2 regions of the Ferdinandcohnia salidurans genome follow, and region 2 is predicted to be linked to the other one. Evidence: riboswitches for the same ligand, from Rfam matches in the RefSeq annotation. Region 2 holds a riboswitch; the other holds the start of a gene.
The links. A riboswitch is a leader RNA that binds a small molecule or an ion and turns the genes downstream of it on or off. The one in region 2 is predicted to bind S-adenosylmethionine.
Positions count from the first base shown of each region.

Region 1: linked by a shared signal. The riboswitch ahead of ACFSFW_RS15725 (sodium:solute symporter family protein) and the one ahead of ACFSFW_RS11365 (methionine ABC transporter ATP-binding protein) in region 2 are both predicted to bind S-adenosylmethionine.

Region 1 is NZ_JBHUEK010000025.1:267,432-275,205, forward strand. Features, by position in the region: gene ACFSFW_RS15715 (M14 family zinc carboxypeptidase) at 1-70, opposite strand, end outside; gene ACFSFW_RS15720 (OsmC family protein) at 434-889, opposite strand; gene ACFSFW_RS15725 (sodium:solute symporter family protein) at 901-2,511, opposite strand; SAM riboswitch class I at 2,657-2,769, opposite strand; gene ACFSFW_RS15730 (sulfite exporter TauE/SafE family protein) at 3,170-3,892, opposite strand; gene ACFSFW_RS15735 (hypothetical protein) at 4,022-4,171, opposite strand; gene ACFSFW_RS15740 (triple tyrosine motif-containing protein) at 4,533-4,823, shown strand; partial or broken gene ACFSFW_RS15745 (transposase) at 4,885-5,025, opposite strand; gene ald (alanine dehydrogenase) at 5,236-6,372, opposite strand; gene codA (cytosine deaminase) at 6,552-7,774, opposite strand, start outside.
Region 2 is NZ_JBHUEK010000018.1:36,666-44,439, reverse strand. Features, by position in the region: gene ACFSFW_RS11390 (gamma carbonic anhydrase family protein) at 176-691, shown strand; gene ACFSFW_RS11385 (aldo/keto reductase) at 748-1,872, opposite strand; gene ACFSFW_RS11380 (LLM class flavin-dependent oxidoreductase) at 1,973-3,358, opposite strand; gene ACFSFW_RS11375 (MetQ/NlpA family ABC transporter substrate-binding protein) at 3,417-4,292, opposite strand; gene ACFSFW_RS11370 (methionine ABC transporter permease) at 4,317-4,979, opposite strand; gene ACFSFW_RS11365 (methionine ABC transporter ATP-binding protein) at 4,969-5,994, opposite strand; SAM riboswitch class I at 6,222-6,323, opposite strand; gene ACFSFW_RS11360 (6-phospho-alpha-glucosidase) at 6,467-7,774, opposite strand, start outside.

The sequences.
Region 1 (7,774 bases), on a different contig from region 2:
ACACCGCCGTTACCAAACTTGCCGACAATGCAATAACCCCTAACGTCAAAATAACCTTTTTCTTCTTCACAACCACCACGCCACTCTCTACTAATTTTACTTTGAATACAACTAGATTGTATGAGTTTAGTAGATTTAGCATTGTCGTTTTTCGCTGTCGAAACTGTAATAGTTTTGGCCATTTCTATCAAAAACCTTCGAAAACCGAAGTTTCTATTAAAAATGAATAGTAGGTCCTATCGATAAAAAATGAGGATATACCTAGTTTTTCAGGTGGGGTTGTAACTTTTGGATTATGGGATTCTAGTTACACACATATTAATACGGCAATAGAAACATAGGGACGGTTCTCCTGTTCTCCTAAAATATAGGAAAACTGCGGAACCGTCCCCGTGTTTTATTTTAATCCTGTAAAACTTTACCTTAGCGGGGGTCAGGCCCCAATTGACCAGTTTAAGTTGATTTCAACTCCTGCGTTTTTGAGAAGGTTGTATAAAGGGCAACGCTTAATGACAAGTTCTTTTACAGCTTCTAGTTTTTCGGTGGTTTGTGTTGTTTCGAATTTAATTTCGTTGACGACAGTTTGGTAGTAGGGTGAAACATCAGCGGTTCCGAATAGACCACGTCTGTCCACGATAGCAAAACTATTGATGTGAATATCTTGGTACTGGAAATCTAATTCCTTTGCGACCAAATCAATCACAACTAGCAAACAGCCGTTAAACGAACCCAAAACATATTCAAGAGGAGTAGGGGCTTCATTATCTCCTCCGATTTTTGATGGTTCATCCACTAAAAACTGAAACCCACGTACAAAATGTTCGGTTTGAACATTCTTCTTCCACTTTGTTTGCACCTCAATTTTTCGTAAATCAGATGTAACTGTCATATTAGTTCCTCCTAAATAATTTTTCTTTGAACCGTCTTTACTGGTGTTTTTTCCTTAATAAAACTCATGCAAGTTACAAATATACCCGAAGTAATGAGCATATAGACAAGTCCTGTTAGCCCATTTTGATGAAGGAATGAAAAAGCAATCGGAAGAATCGAGAGTAATAGTAGTGAAGCTAAAAACGTATAAAGCCCAACACTATTAAAGGAAACTTTCCATTCCCACTTTCCAACATTGTCAATCAAGCTCGCAACAATAATCGTGATGATGTTAAAAATCATTCCAATCCAAACCGGATGAATATTTAGATAAAATTCATTCACCGACCAATCACTTAGGTGGTACCAGAGTAAACCTGAAAATGATCCGGTAAACAGAGAAATAAGGGCTGCCTTTCTTGTTACAACCGGCCAAAACAGGGCAGCGACAACTGGTGCGAAGGTTGCTGAATTTCGTGTCACCCAAGCTAAAACATTCCACCATGCAGATTGTTCGGAACGTAATAGGGTAAATCCGACCATAAGGATGGTTAAAAATACAAGTGACCATTTCGTATATTTGATGAGCTGTGCCTCAGTAGCCTTCTGATTCAAAGCACTTCCGACATCACGCCCTAGACTTGTGGCACCAGAGAATTGGCAAGGAGCACCCCAGCTTAATGCAGCCGCCCAAAATCCTAAGAAAAACAACCCGACGAGCGGTGCTGGCAAAGTATCCATTAGGTAAAGTGGAACCGCAACAAGACCTCTTGTTTCATTTGGGACCACCTGAGCCGCCGCAAGCCCAAATACTACAGCTCCAATAATTAGAGGAATCCCAAGTAAAGCTGCATAAAGTAATCCATTTCGACCTTGCCTTGGTGTTTTACAGGATAACGCCATTTGAAAAGCAGCCTGAGCGAGTATGACATTAAATAAAAAGGTTCCAAACCAAGCAAGTATCGTTTGAATGCCAGCATTTCCTGGCGAGGCCAGTTGTGGCTTTTCTTCAAATAATGTTTTCAATCCATCAATTCCAGGGTTCAGGAAAAATGCATAGGTCCCTATTGCTAACATAATGAAAAAGACAATGACATTACTTAACTGGGTGATACCAATTGACCACATTCCACCAAATTGCAAATAGATTAAGAGGAGCAATGCGGTTAATGCAACCGACCAAATTAGAGAGATTCCAGTGAAAACGGATAGAGCCGAAGCAAAGGCAAGGGCAGTGGCGACGGACCACATCGGAAATGTAAATGCTGTAATCGCACCTGCAACTCCTCGTACTTTCTCACCGTACCGATCTCCTAATAATCCGGAAATCGTGACCAACGCTTTTTTACGAAAAGGAGCAATCAGAACTAGCGCGATTATTAAAACATGGATGGTTTCCGCTACTCCATACCAGATGGCTGATATACCAGTTAGATAGCTAAGCTCCAATATCGCGATATAGGAGGAACCAGAAAACAAACCAGTAATACAAACGGTAACCAATAATGTATTAAACCCTCGACCCCCAACAAAAAAACCGTTCCCATCAACAGCCCTACGCTTTACAATTTGACTAACAAAGATAAGATAAAACGTATAAATCAATGCAAAACCAATAAACCAATATCCAACACTTGTCATTTTAATGCCTCCTATTTAATGCGAATTTGATAATATAACTAAACCAATAAATTTAGTCGGTTTAACCCAAATCAATTTTCCATTAAAGGAGGTGGAGGTATTAAAACAAAAACCTCTCCCAAAAGGAAGAGGTTTTTTACTCTCTTCCTCATCTATCAGACTTTTGTCTGTTGGAATTAGCACCTTGTTATTCTCATAAAAATAACAGGTTGCCGCAGGATCGCAGGACCAATTTCCTCCCCTGACTCTTGATAAGGATTATTCCGTATTATATTAAATATTAATTTACAGCCTGAGTTTCGAAAAGTCAATATTTTTTTAATTTTATAAAATAAATTTCTTAATAGAAATATTTATTTTCCAAAGAAAACATAGAAGAAAACATAGGGACGGTTCTCCTGTTCTCCTAAAAAATAGGGAAACGACGGAACCGTCCCCTTGTTTCACATATCTGTTAGATGGTATTGATTTCTTCTTAATCATTCGATAAATTACAAATCCAATTACAGAGATAACGAATAAAGTATAGAAATAAGCCATTTAACCACCCCTTAAATTACTTAACGTAAATTCATTAATTTATCCCTCACTTTTCCCACGTCAAGTTTTACTATCTTTCTTAAACAAACCTGCACCGTTTTGTTTAAGAATGACTATTTTATGAATTTAAAGTTTCTATAAGAAGATAAATACCTGCAAAACTTAAAAGGATATATGTAAATATTCTAAAAATCAGTTGATTAAGCCATTTGAAAATAATTTGACCTAAAAACAAACCAAAAAATACGATTGGAATTGCATAAAGACTTGATTCCCATATTAATTTATTAGTACCGGTAAAGATTATTTGAGTTATTAGACTGATAAAATATATAAACAAATAAAAAGCTAAAGTAGTTGCTCTTAGCTTCCCTTTTTCAGTATCAGTTCCTGTAAAATAAAGTAATAACGGAGGTCCTGGCATACCAATACTTGTTGTTAAGAGACCCGATAACCCACCAACTACGAAATCTCTAATAGGAGTTGGCTTTACCCTAAAGTTAAATATTAATAGCAGTGTTAATACTATGAGTAATACACTAACTACCATTTTAAAAGCGTTAATGTTAATGGAAATAAAGATAAATATTCCAAAAGGAACCCCCACTATACTTCCGATAATAAACCTCTTTATAACGGTAAAATCAATGTCTGCCCTTATTTTCCATATTAATGAAACTGAAATTAATAAAGATAAAATTATGTTTATTTGTATGGCTTCATGCGGAAAAAATAACATTAGTAAGAAAGGTGTCGCCATTATAGAAAATCCGAAACCTGTACTTGTTTGTAGAACGGAAGCCACTAATATAATACATAAAAACGATAATGCAGTACCCAATTTTACCTCCCTATATTAAATGCAATTAGTTATTATATTATCCCTTCTAATTAAACAATCCTACCCCTATCGTTGAACAAGAAAGGGGCTTACCCTCGTTGGAGGTAAAGCTACCCGTTTGTTTAATAATCAGGTATTTGATCCTTCTTTTTTGAATGAAAGAACGATGGCTAAAATAAATAAAATTACAGAAATCAAAATAGTTGTTCCCGAAGCAATAGGGGTTAAAAATCCTAAAATCAACAGAATAATTCCCCCTACAATTAAGCCGACAACCATTAAAATCCTCTCCTTCCTCCTATTGGGAATTATCAACATCTACTTTAATTTTACATCAGTTACCCTTTTTTGTGGAAGAAGATGGAATAGTTTTTTGAAGTAAAGGAGCGTTCCTTGAATAAGAATAAAGGTCATATTTGAAACGACATAAACTTTGCCAAAGGGCAACCCCTAAAAAGAAAAGGATTACTACTAAGATAAAACAAGAGAATTGACTGGGGGGCAGGCCCCGAAATTTAGGCTCACTTCTAAATCACAGGAAAAAAATAGGGAAACAGCGGAACCGTCCCCTTGTTTTACGAAACCCCATTCACTTTACCCCTGTAAAACTTTACCTTGGCGGGGGTCAGGCCCCAAAAAAATGTTAGCACAAAACCAAGAAGATCTCGAATATCGGTTTTTAATATTCAAAGGAACACACTTAATTAAAAGTCAAAGCTACTCAAACTTGAACAATATAACCTGGAACCCTACTGAACCTGGTTCATACAAAATTAAAGTACAAATAAAACACAGGTTATCAAGCAACCAATTCGATGACGCACACGAAATCCCATACATCGTATTCCGGTCAATACCACTTGATGCTGTTCTACCATCATCAGTGAGAATCAAAAAAACGGGTACAATCATGATAAAGAAAATACTATAGGACCAAAATGTCAGCAAAAAAAGTGGGTCATGGGACCTATCCCTCCGACCCTCTATTTTTAAATTTTCCCTATACTTTGTTTGTATTTTCCATAGATAATTTGTCTTCTGTACTTTGGTGCAAACACTATGTGATACTTACATTTCCATGTTGTATGTGCTAAACTGTTCTTGTCCTGCTTTTGGACATGCCTCCTTCGTATATTGGATGTAGTGGTCGGGAAACCAACTATAACTTATCACGAAGTGAGGCTTTTTTTGATACCTCGCTATAAGCTCTCTGGAACCCCCGGCATAGCCAGGGGTTTTCAAAAGATACAATAAGGGAGTAAATCATCCCCATTGAATGATTTACTCCCTTAAAATTGAAAAGATATTTTAATCTAAGTACATAGTGTCCTAATAGATTAGCTTTATTTCTGTAAAGAAAATTCTTTTTCAAATAAACTTTCAATTTTCTTATATTCATAACCAAGGTCCTTTGCCACTGCTTCGTAAGTGATTTCATAGTTTGCAGTGTTGACACCTACTTTTAGAGCCTGGTTTTCCCAGATTGCTCCTTTAAACCCTTTGTTGGCAATCTGTAAAGCGTAAGGAACAGATACGTTTGTTAAAGCGATTGTCGATGTTCTAGGAACTGCACCTGGCATATTTGAAACAGCATAATGGATAACACCGTGTTTTTCAAATATTGGATTATCATGTGTAGTAACACGATCAATTGTTTCTACAATACCCCCTTGGTCGATAGCTACGTCAACTATTACTGAGCCTTTTTTCATTGTTTTAACCATGTTTTCTGTAACGAGCTTAGGGGCTCTAGAACCTGGAATTAATACTGCACCAATTAATAGGTCTGCTTCTTTAACCGATTCTGCAATATTAAATGGATTTGAAATTAACGTTTTGATTTGATTTCCAAAGATATCATCTAATTCTCTCAAGCGTTCAGCACTTAAATCTAAAATGGTAACGTCTGCACCGAGACCAACAGCCATTTTCGCAGCATTCGTTCCGACACCACCACCACCGATTATGGTAACTTTTCCACCGCTAACTCCTGGTACACCGGCTAGTAATATTCCTCGGCCACCGTTTGACTTTTGAAGGAACTGAGCTCCGATTTGTACAGACATACGGCCAGCAACCTCACTCATTGGTGTAAGTAGTGGAAATGTATGATTGACTGAGATAGTTTCACAAGCTATAGCATTAACCCCTTTATCTTTAAGGGCTTGAGTTAGGAGTGGCTCAGCAGCTAAGTGTAAATAGGAAAATAAGATTAATCCCTCACGGAAATAGCTGTATTCACTCTCCAGTGGTTCTTTTACTTTCATAATCATTTGTGCATTATTCCATACTTCCTGTGCTTTTATAACAATTTCTGCACCAGCATGAAGATAATCTTCATCAGTAAATCCACTTCCGACACCAGCATCCTTTTCAACTAAAACACGATGCCCAGCATTTATAAATTGCATAACTCCTGCTGGTGTTATTGCCACACGATTTTCATTATTTTTATTCTCTTTTGGCACTCCAATAATCATTCGTTTCTCCTCCTAATGTTTTTATTAAACAGTAGAATCGTTATTTATTTCTGCATTTGATATGTTATTTTCAGCAATTTCACAACCAACTTTAATACCCTATTTCATATTGAATTCTCTTGTCTCGTTTTCCAACTCGTTAAGCTGTCATTCATCAGACTTAATAGTAACAACATTATTCAATTAAATGAAAAACTTGTCTTTTCAGCTTGGTTACCTAAATGTAACGTAGCTTGTAACATATTATTCTCAGCGATTACTTTACCAAATCGAATCGAATAAAGGACTGGCGATTGTCTTCTAAGAGCATCATAATCTCCTGTTGCTTGTAAAATGATTAAATTAGCAGGATTCCCGACTTCTATTCCATATTTATCTTCAATTTGAAGAGTTATAGCGCTATTATAGGTAATTAAATCCAAGGATCTCCTCATTTGTTCATATCCTGTTAAGTGACAGACATGTACACCCATTAATAGAACTTGTAACATATTTCCTGTACCAAGAGGATAAATAGGATCAAGTAAATCGTCATGACCGAAACATACATTTATACCAACTGCTAATAATTCTTTTACTCTTGTTATTCCTCTACGGATTGGATAACTATCATAACGACCCTGCAGATTAATATTTACTAGCGGGTTTGCTATAAAATTAATCCTTGACTTCTCTGCTAAATCTAACAACTTAAACGCATATGCATTATTATACGATCCGAAGGCAGTTGTATGGCTTGCAGTCACTAAATGGCCTATTCCCATATGATATGCTTCTGAAGCGACTACCTCTAATGCCCTTGAATGGTCATCATCGGTTTCATCACAATGGATATCAATCATACAATTATATTTTTGACTAAGTTCAAAAATCTTTTTAACAGATTTCACACTGTCTTCCCTTGTAAATTCAAAGTGAGGTGCCCCACCTACTATATCTGCTCCTTCTTTAAGAGCCTCCTCTAAACGTGAAAGCATCACGGAATCTGTATATATCCCTTGCTGTGGAAACGCAACAATTTGTAATTCAAGGAAATTAGCAAACTCTTCTTTAATCTCTAGCATGGCTTGCAACCCTACTAACTGTTGATCGGAAATATTGGTATGTGTACGAACGTACTGAACACCATTAGCTATGAGCCATTTTAAGGCTGTGCGTGTTCGTTCCTTAATTTCATGTTTTGATAACTTTTCTCTTCTTTTTTTACAAATATCAAGTCCCTCTGAAAGTGTGCCACTAATATTCCAACTTGGATCTCCAGCTGTTAAAGCGTAATCCAAATGAGTATGAGGTTCAATAAATGGAGGAATAACCAGGTTTCCTTTAGCATCAACTACCTCAACCCCATTTTGTGGTAAAAACTCCTTTGTAATCTCCGTAATCTCCCCGTTCTCGATTACAA
Region 2 (7,774 bases):
CTCGTACAAAGTCCTTCATCGGCGTTATGAAGTCCCGAACGAGCTTGTCAGTCCCATGCAAAGTCCTTCATCGGCGTTATGAAGTCCCGAACGAGCAAGTCCAATCCAAATCCCATCTTATCACGAATGATAAATATGTTATAATATTATGAAAAATTGAAAAGGAGATTTCATAATGCTTATTCCCTTTAAAGACAAAAAACCGAACGTACATGAGACTGTCTTCTTGGCTCCAGGTTCATATGTAATTGGTGATGTTCAGGTTGGTAAAGAGACCTCTATTTGGTTTAATGCCGTTCTGCGTGGTGATGAAGACGCTATCATTATTGGGGATCGATGCAGTATCCAGGATAATGCAACCATTCATTTATTTGAAGGCTCACCGGTAGTAGTGGAAGATGAAGTAACTGTTGGTCATAATGTGATTCTGCATGGTTGTACGATTAAAAAAAGATGTATCATCGGAATGGGCTCAACCATTTTAGATGGTGCCGTCATCGGTGAAGAGTGTATCATTGGTGCCAATACACTAATTCCGTCTAATAAAATAATCCCACCTCGTTCCCTTGTCCTAGGCTCACCTGGAAAGGTGGTTCGGGAACTAACCAATAAGGATTTTGAACTAATTCAACTTTCAATTGATACGTACGTTGAAAAAAGTTACATATACAATGACATATTAAATAAATAGTTCCATAGAAAAAAGAAAAAACTGTAGGACGGCATGCACCTACAGTTTTTCTTATCTTATCTACTCTTAACTATTCCTTCTTCCGCACTGTGGTCTGTTGCTAACGGGGGTGTAATAGATAAGGATGCAATTTCTTCCCACTGATTCTTATCTAACGAGATATGAATAGAATCAAGCGCTGGCTCCAACTGCTCTAGGTTTCTAGCACCTATGATAGGCGCTGTAATACTCGGGTTACTCTTTACCCAAGCGACCGCTAGAGAAACCGGATCATACCCATTTTCATTTGCATATTGTGTGAAACGACTAGCAATTTCATAATAATCCTTTTGAGCATATCTAAGTTGATAGTTATGTTGTTCTACCAGCCTACCTTGTTTGGGCTTCTTAGCTTCCCCATATTTTCCTGTTAAGAGTCCTCCACCTAACGGGCTATAGCTAATGACTCCAAGCCCTTCCGCTTGAGCTAGTGGTAATATCTCTACTTCGGCTTGTCTTTTTACTAGATTATACATTGGTTGAATTAGTTTAAATTTAGCCAACGCTTTTCGTTCTGATATACCAAGAGCTTTCGCAATTTGCCAGGCTGCCCAATTACTAACCGCAGGATATAGGATCTTCCCTTGTCTTTGCAGATCATCTAACGCAATGAGCGTTTCCTCGATATCGGTTGTCTCATCAAACCGATGGAGGAAATAAAATTCAATTCGATCTGTTCCCAAACGCTTTAGGGTTTTCTCAATTGAAAGGAAAATATGTCTTCTAGAAGTGCCACCTTCATTTTTACCAACTCCAGAAGGAAGACCGACCTTTGATGTTAATACAATATCATCCCGGCAATCAGCTATACATTTACCAAGTATTTCTTCCGACCTTCCACTGTTATAAATATTAGCTGTATCAAAGAAATTGATCCCAACTTCCCTACACCGGTTAAACATTGCCATAGACGTTTTTTCGTCTGCTATCCCACCAAAAGACATTGTACCGAAACACAACTCTGATACGTAAATGCCAGTATCTCCGATTGTTTTATATTCCATAAATAACTCCCTTTCCATTTTTTCAAAGGCCTGTTTTCGCTTTTTTACACCGTTGATATCCGCTGCAGGCGGACGCTTTCCGCGGGCGTGGCTTGAGCCTCCTCGTCGCTCTCGCTCCTGCGGGGTCTCAAGTCTCACGCTTTTCCCGCAGGAGTCGCCGCCTTCCGCTTCTATCAACTTAGTGAGCACTTATATAAAAACACCATTTGTTTAGCAAGGCCTTTAATAAATATAATTGTTACTTCCCTTCTAATATAGCAGTTTTTCGATACTGACTTCCCGTATGATCACTAGGTAATAAACTACTTCCGTGATTAAATAATTTTTCTCTGAAGGACCCCTGTTCATATTCTGTTTTGTAAATTCCGCGTTTCTGTAATTCAGGAATGACCAAATCAATGAATTCCTCTAGGCTTTCTGGTGTGACAAGATGAGCCAAGTTAAAGCCATCTACACCGCTCTCTTCGAATTGAAATTGAATTGCATCAGCCACTTCACTAGGATTTCCTACTAGCACATGATTCCGATCAATTATTTCAAAACGGTTTAATACCTCTCTGACTGTTAATTTTTTTGGTGCATCTTTTGTAAGTGAAGCAGCTCTTGATTGCCCATGTTCGGTATGTTTATATTCAAAAGGACTATCTAAGTCTGTATACTGTGATAAATCATACCCGCTAGAACCGCCATATTGGGCTTTTGCTGCTTCAGCACTCCAATACCTAGCTAATTCCTGATACTTTTCTTCTGCCTGTTCTGAAGTCTCTCCCACAATTACATTTAAAAAAGTAAATGCCTTTATATTCTCAGGGTTTCGTCCATACTTTTGCGCTCTTTGTCGGATATCTTGAATAGCCGATTTTATTTTTTCTGCTGACCCTCCAACAAATACACATTCTGCATGTTTGGCCGCAAACTCCTTGCCACGTTCAGACGTACCTGCTTGATATATAACTGGGGTACGCTGTATGGAAGGCTCACTTAAATGAGGACCTTCTACCGAAAAATACTCACCTTTATGATTAATCTCATGTACCTTCGATGGGTCTATTAGAATCTCCTGGGAGGCGTCAGCAATGACAGCATTGTCCTCCCAACTCCCTTCCCATAGCTTATAAGAGACTTCCAAAAACTCATCTGCCAAATCATAACGTGCATCATGTTTGAGCATTTCTGGTAGACCAAAGTTACGTGCAGCATTTGGAAGATAGGAAGTAACGATATTCCAAGCGATTCTCCCTTTTGTAAGATGGTCTAAGGTAGAAAATCTTCTTGCATGGCCGAATGGATGCTCATATGTAGTACTAACTGTCACGGCGAAAGATAGATGTTCTGTTACACTCGCCATCGCTGGTACAACAAAAGCTGGATCATTTAATGGCACCTGAACCCCGTCACGAATAGATGGCTGTTTACTTTGTTTATAAACATCATATATCCCCAGCACATCCGCAAAAAATACAGCATCAAACTTTCCTCGTTCCAATAATTTCGCTAACTCTATCCAATAATCTAAATCTTTATATTGAGTATGTCTCTCACTATTTGGATGCTTCCAAAGCCCGTGTGAATTATGCATAGCACTCGTCATATCGAAAACATTTAAGCGTATTTGTTTAGCCAATTGTCTCACCTTTTCATAGATTATTTAATTACCATTTTAAGTATTTAGCTTACATTCTCTATTTTCTATTCTTAATGCTTTCTTCTAATTGGTTTAAAGTCTCCTCAAGATCTTCAGCAGGGATATCAACAACAATACTTCCACCCTTTGTATCTTCTATTACAGCTTCTTTCACATCCGCTTCCTGATATAGCTTTGCAATTGTTTTGTATGTTTCATTGTCTTTATCCTCTTCACGAACGGCAAATACATTAATATATGGTCTTGCTTCTTCACTCTCTGGATCGTCATATAACAACGCATCCTTAAAGTTCAACCCCGCTTGACCTGCGATTCCATTATTTATCAGAGACGCAGCAACATCTTTAAGTGCCTGTGCAGTTTGTTGAGAAACAACTGGAACAATTTCTAAATTCTTTGGGTTCTTAGCAATATCATCTAAGGTTCCGTATATACCCACTCCATCTTTTAGCTCAATTAATCCAGCCTTTTCTAATAAAGTTAAACCTCGGCCAAGGTTTGCAGGGTCGTTTGAAATCGCGATTTGCGAACCCTCTGGTATGTCTGCTAAATCATCATATTTTTCAGAGTAAATTCCTGTTGGGTTAATAGTTGTTGAAGCAATCGGAACAATCTTAAAGCCATTCTCAACATTTGCAGGACCTAGAAAAGCAATATGTTGGAAAGAATTCATATCAATCTCTCCATTTGCAAGAGCATTATTAGGCTGAATGTAATCGGAAAACTCCACTAACTCAATTGTGATTCCTTTTGCCTTTGCTTTTTCTTCAATAAGCTTCCAATACGGTCCATCCGCACCTGTTACACCAATCTTTACGACCTCATTGGATTTTCCAGAAGTACTATTCGTACACGCTGCCAGTATTGAAATAACAAACGCCATTGATAATAAAATAATTAATCGCTTTTTCATTTTGAAATCTCTCCTTTTTTTAGGTTATCTTCGTAAAAAGAATCTAGATAAAAAGTTCCCTGAAAACTGTGCTATTTGAACGAGTAGAATTAATATCACAACTGTCACAATCATGACCGATGTATCAAATCTCTGGTAACCATAGGTCATGGCAAGGTCACCTAATCCACCGCCACCTACCGTTCCAGCCATAGCTGAGAAATCGACAAGTCCAACCGTAACAAAAGTAAGACCGAGAATAAGAGGTCCTAACGCTTCAGGTATAAGTACGCCAAATATGATTCGTACGGGGCTTGCACCCATAGCCTGTGCAGCTTCAATAATTCCCGGATCAATCGAGACAAGGTTACTCTCTACGATCCTAGCAACCGCAAAGCATGCCGCTATCGTCATAGGAAAAATAGCTGCTGCCGTTCCAATCGTAGTACCCATAACTGCCCGAGTTAAGGGACTCAATGCAACTAGCAAAATAATAAATGGAATGGGACGAACGATGTTCACTAACAAATTAAGTACGAGAAAGATATACTTATTTTCTAATATGTTCCCTTTGCGGGTGACAAAAAAGAGTACCCCCATCGCTATACCAATCATGCTTGAGAAAATTAATGTAAAGATAACCATTAAAATGGTTTCTCCAGTCGCTTCAATAATACGAGGCCAAAACGTAGTCCAATCAACTCTCATGATTAATCACCTCCCTTACTTCAACAATTTGTTTAAGTTCATTGATAACTTGCCGAATTAGAGGATCAGGACCCTGAAACTCAACAATTAAACTACCAAACAATTGATCCTGTAACTCGTTAATACTTCCGTATATAATATTGAAATCAATCCCATGCTTTCTCGTTACTCGTGATAGGATTGGTTGACTTGAAGCCCCTCCTGTAAAAATCACGCGATACAAGTTTCCATAATGGTTATTGCGCAATTTCTCTAAGAGTTTGCTAGAAAGCTTATCGTTTAGCACGGAACTAATAAAATTTTTAGTCGTTTTGGATTGTGGGTTTGAAAAAATATCATACACATTTCCTTCTTCAATCACTGACCCGTTTTCCATCACAGCCACTCGATGACAAATACTACGGATTACATGCATCTCATGTGTAATAAGTAAAATGGTAATATTGTACTCCTCATTCACTTTACGTAATAGCTGAAGGATTTCTCCTGTTGTTTCAGGGTCTAACGCAGAGGTTGCTTCATCACAAATCAGAATGTCTGGTGATGTGGCAAGCGCTCTTGCAATACCTACTCTTTGCTTTTGTCCGCCGGAAAGCTGTTCCGGATACTGATCTGACTTATCTTGTAAACCAACAAATTGAAGTAATTCTTTAACACGGTGATCAATTTCATCCTTTGGCAACTTTGCAAGTTTGAGAGGATAAGCGATATTTCCATATACAGTGCGAGAGTTAAATAGGTTAAATGACTGAAAGATCATACCGATTTTCCTTCGTAACTTACGTAGCTCAGCTTGAGAGAGACTGGATATTTCTCGGTCGTTAACCACCACCTTCCCTGATGTTGGGCGTTCAAGTAAATTAACGAGTCGGAGCAATGTACTTTTACCAGCCCCACTAAATCCAACCACTCCAAAGATTTCTCCTTTTGATATGGTTAAAGAAACATCCTTTAACGCTTGCACCTTCTTTCCTTCCAAACCAAATACTTTATTTACTTCCTCAAACTTAATCAACGATAATCCTCCTTTTCGAAATCAAACAAAAAAGGCACCTCTATCCAACACCATGTAAAGATGTATTGGATAAAGATACCTTTAGTTGTCTAATCGGCATACTTTTTCATTTTATATAAATTTAGTTTTTGAGAATTGATTATAGGTAATAAAGACCTCTTTTAAATCAAAAAAATAAAACCCCCTTCATGACAGAAGAGGGTTTAAATGGTAAATTTAATCGTCTCTTCTCATCTTTCAAGCTCTTTGCTTGCTGGATTTGGCACAGTACCTTGTAGTCTGTTGCCGAGGCTTCAAAGGGCCAGTCCCTCCACCTCTCTTGATAAGAATTCATTAATTATTGAATTGTAATTAATAATTTACATGGAATGTCTTGAACTGTCAATAAGATTTTTGAAAAATCTTATTATTGTTCTTTTTAGGTTACTAGTATACTTATGCTACAGGTTACCCTTAGTATTCTACTTTTCTATTAGTGTAACTCCGGCCAATAACCTTTATTAGCTTCGATTAATTCATCCAAGATGTCTTTGGCTACTTTTGCACTTGGTACTGTTTTTGAAAGTGTTAATGCCTGCCAGAGCTTTTGGTAGCTGCCTTCAATATAGGCTTGAACCACTAATTTTTCAACTGTTACTTGCTGATACATTAACGCTCTTTGGAATTCAGGAATTTTCCCTTGGCTTAATGGCTCTGGACCGTCGCTACCAACAATACATGGAACTTCAACCATAGCATCATCATCAAAGTTAGCAATGGCTCCATTGTTTTCAACAATTAATAACATTCTTTCATGTGTGTTAAAGGCAATCGCACGGGCTAAATCAACAACGAAAGTGGCATGTGCCCCCATTTCAAACTCGCAGCCTTCTGCAGTTCCTCTTTCAATGATCGTTCTTGCTGTTGAGAAAACGGTCTTTTCTCTACCAGCGATTACTTCATTTGCCCTTGTGTATTCTGGATTAGACGTTTTTACCACATAATCAGGGTATAAATAGTATTTTAAATACGTATTTGGCAAGAATCTAGGATCAACCGCTAGTAAATCTTTTGCTTTCTTGTGTGTTTCTTGCCAGCTAGCATCAGTATGCTGGGTATCTACTTCTTTTTGAGTAAGATATCCGTTTTCAGCAACATAATCACGAATTTGAGGAAGATATTCATTTCCCTCTTTATCTTTTACACTTGTCCACCAGCCAAAGTGGTTTAATCCGAAATAACGTACTTCTAAATCCTGTGGCTCTTTGCCGATGATATGAGAAATTCTACGTAGTGTGCCTACAGGCATATCACAAATATTCAATACTTTTGAATTTGGACGAAGAACGCGACAAGCTTCCGCTACAATGGCTGCAGGATTAGAATAGTTTAACATCCATGCATCTGGTGAATATTTTTCCATTATATCGATTAACTCAACCATATCCCCGATGCTTCTCATTCCATAAGCAATTCCGCCAGGTCCGCAAGTTTCTTGGCCGACTACACCATATTTCAATGGAATTTTTTCATCTTTTTCGCGCATTTCATATTTCCCCGTACGAATATGAGCAAAGCAGAAATCGATATCAGTAAAAGCCTCCTCTGGATCGGTTGTGAAGCAATATTCAATATCCGGCGCATTTTCTTTTAATACGATCTCAATTGCTTCTCCTAAAACAGCTTGTCTTTCAGCATCATTATCATATAATTTTAACTTTCGAAGTGGGAAACGGTCCAGATTGTCTAATAACATCATAACAATCCCTGGTGTATAGGTACTTCCTCCACCTGCAATAAC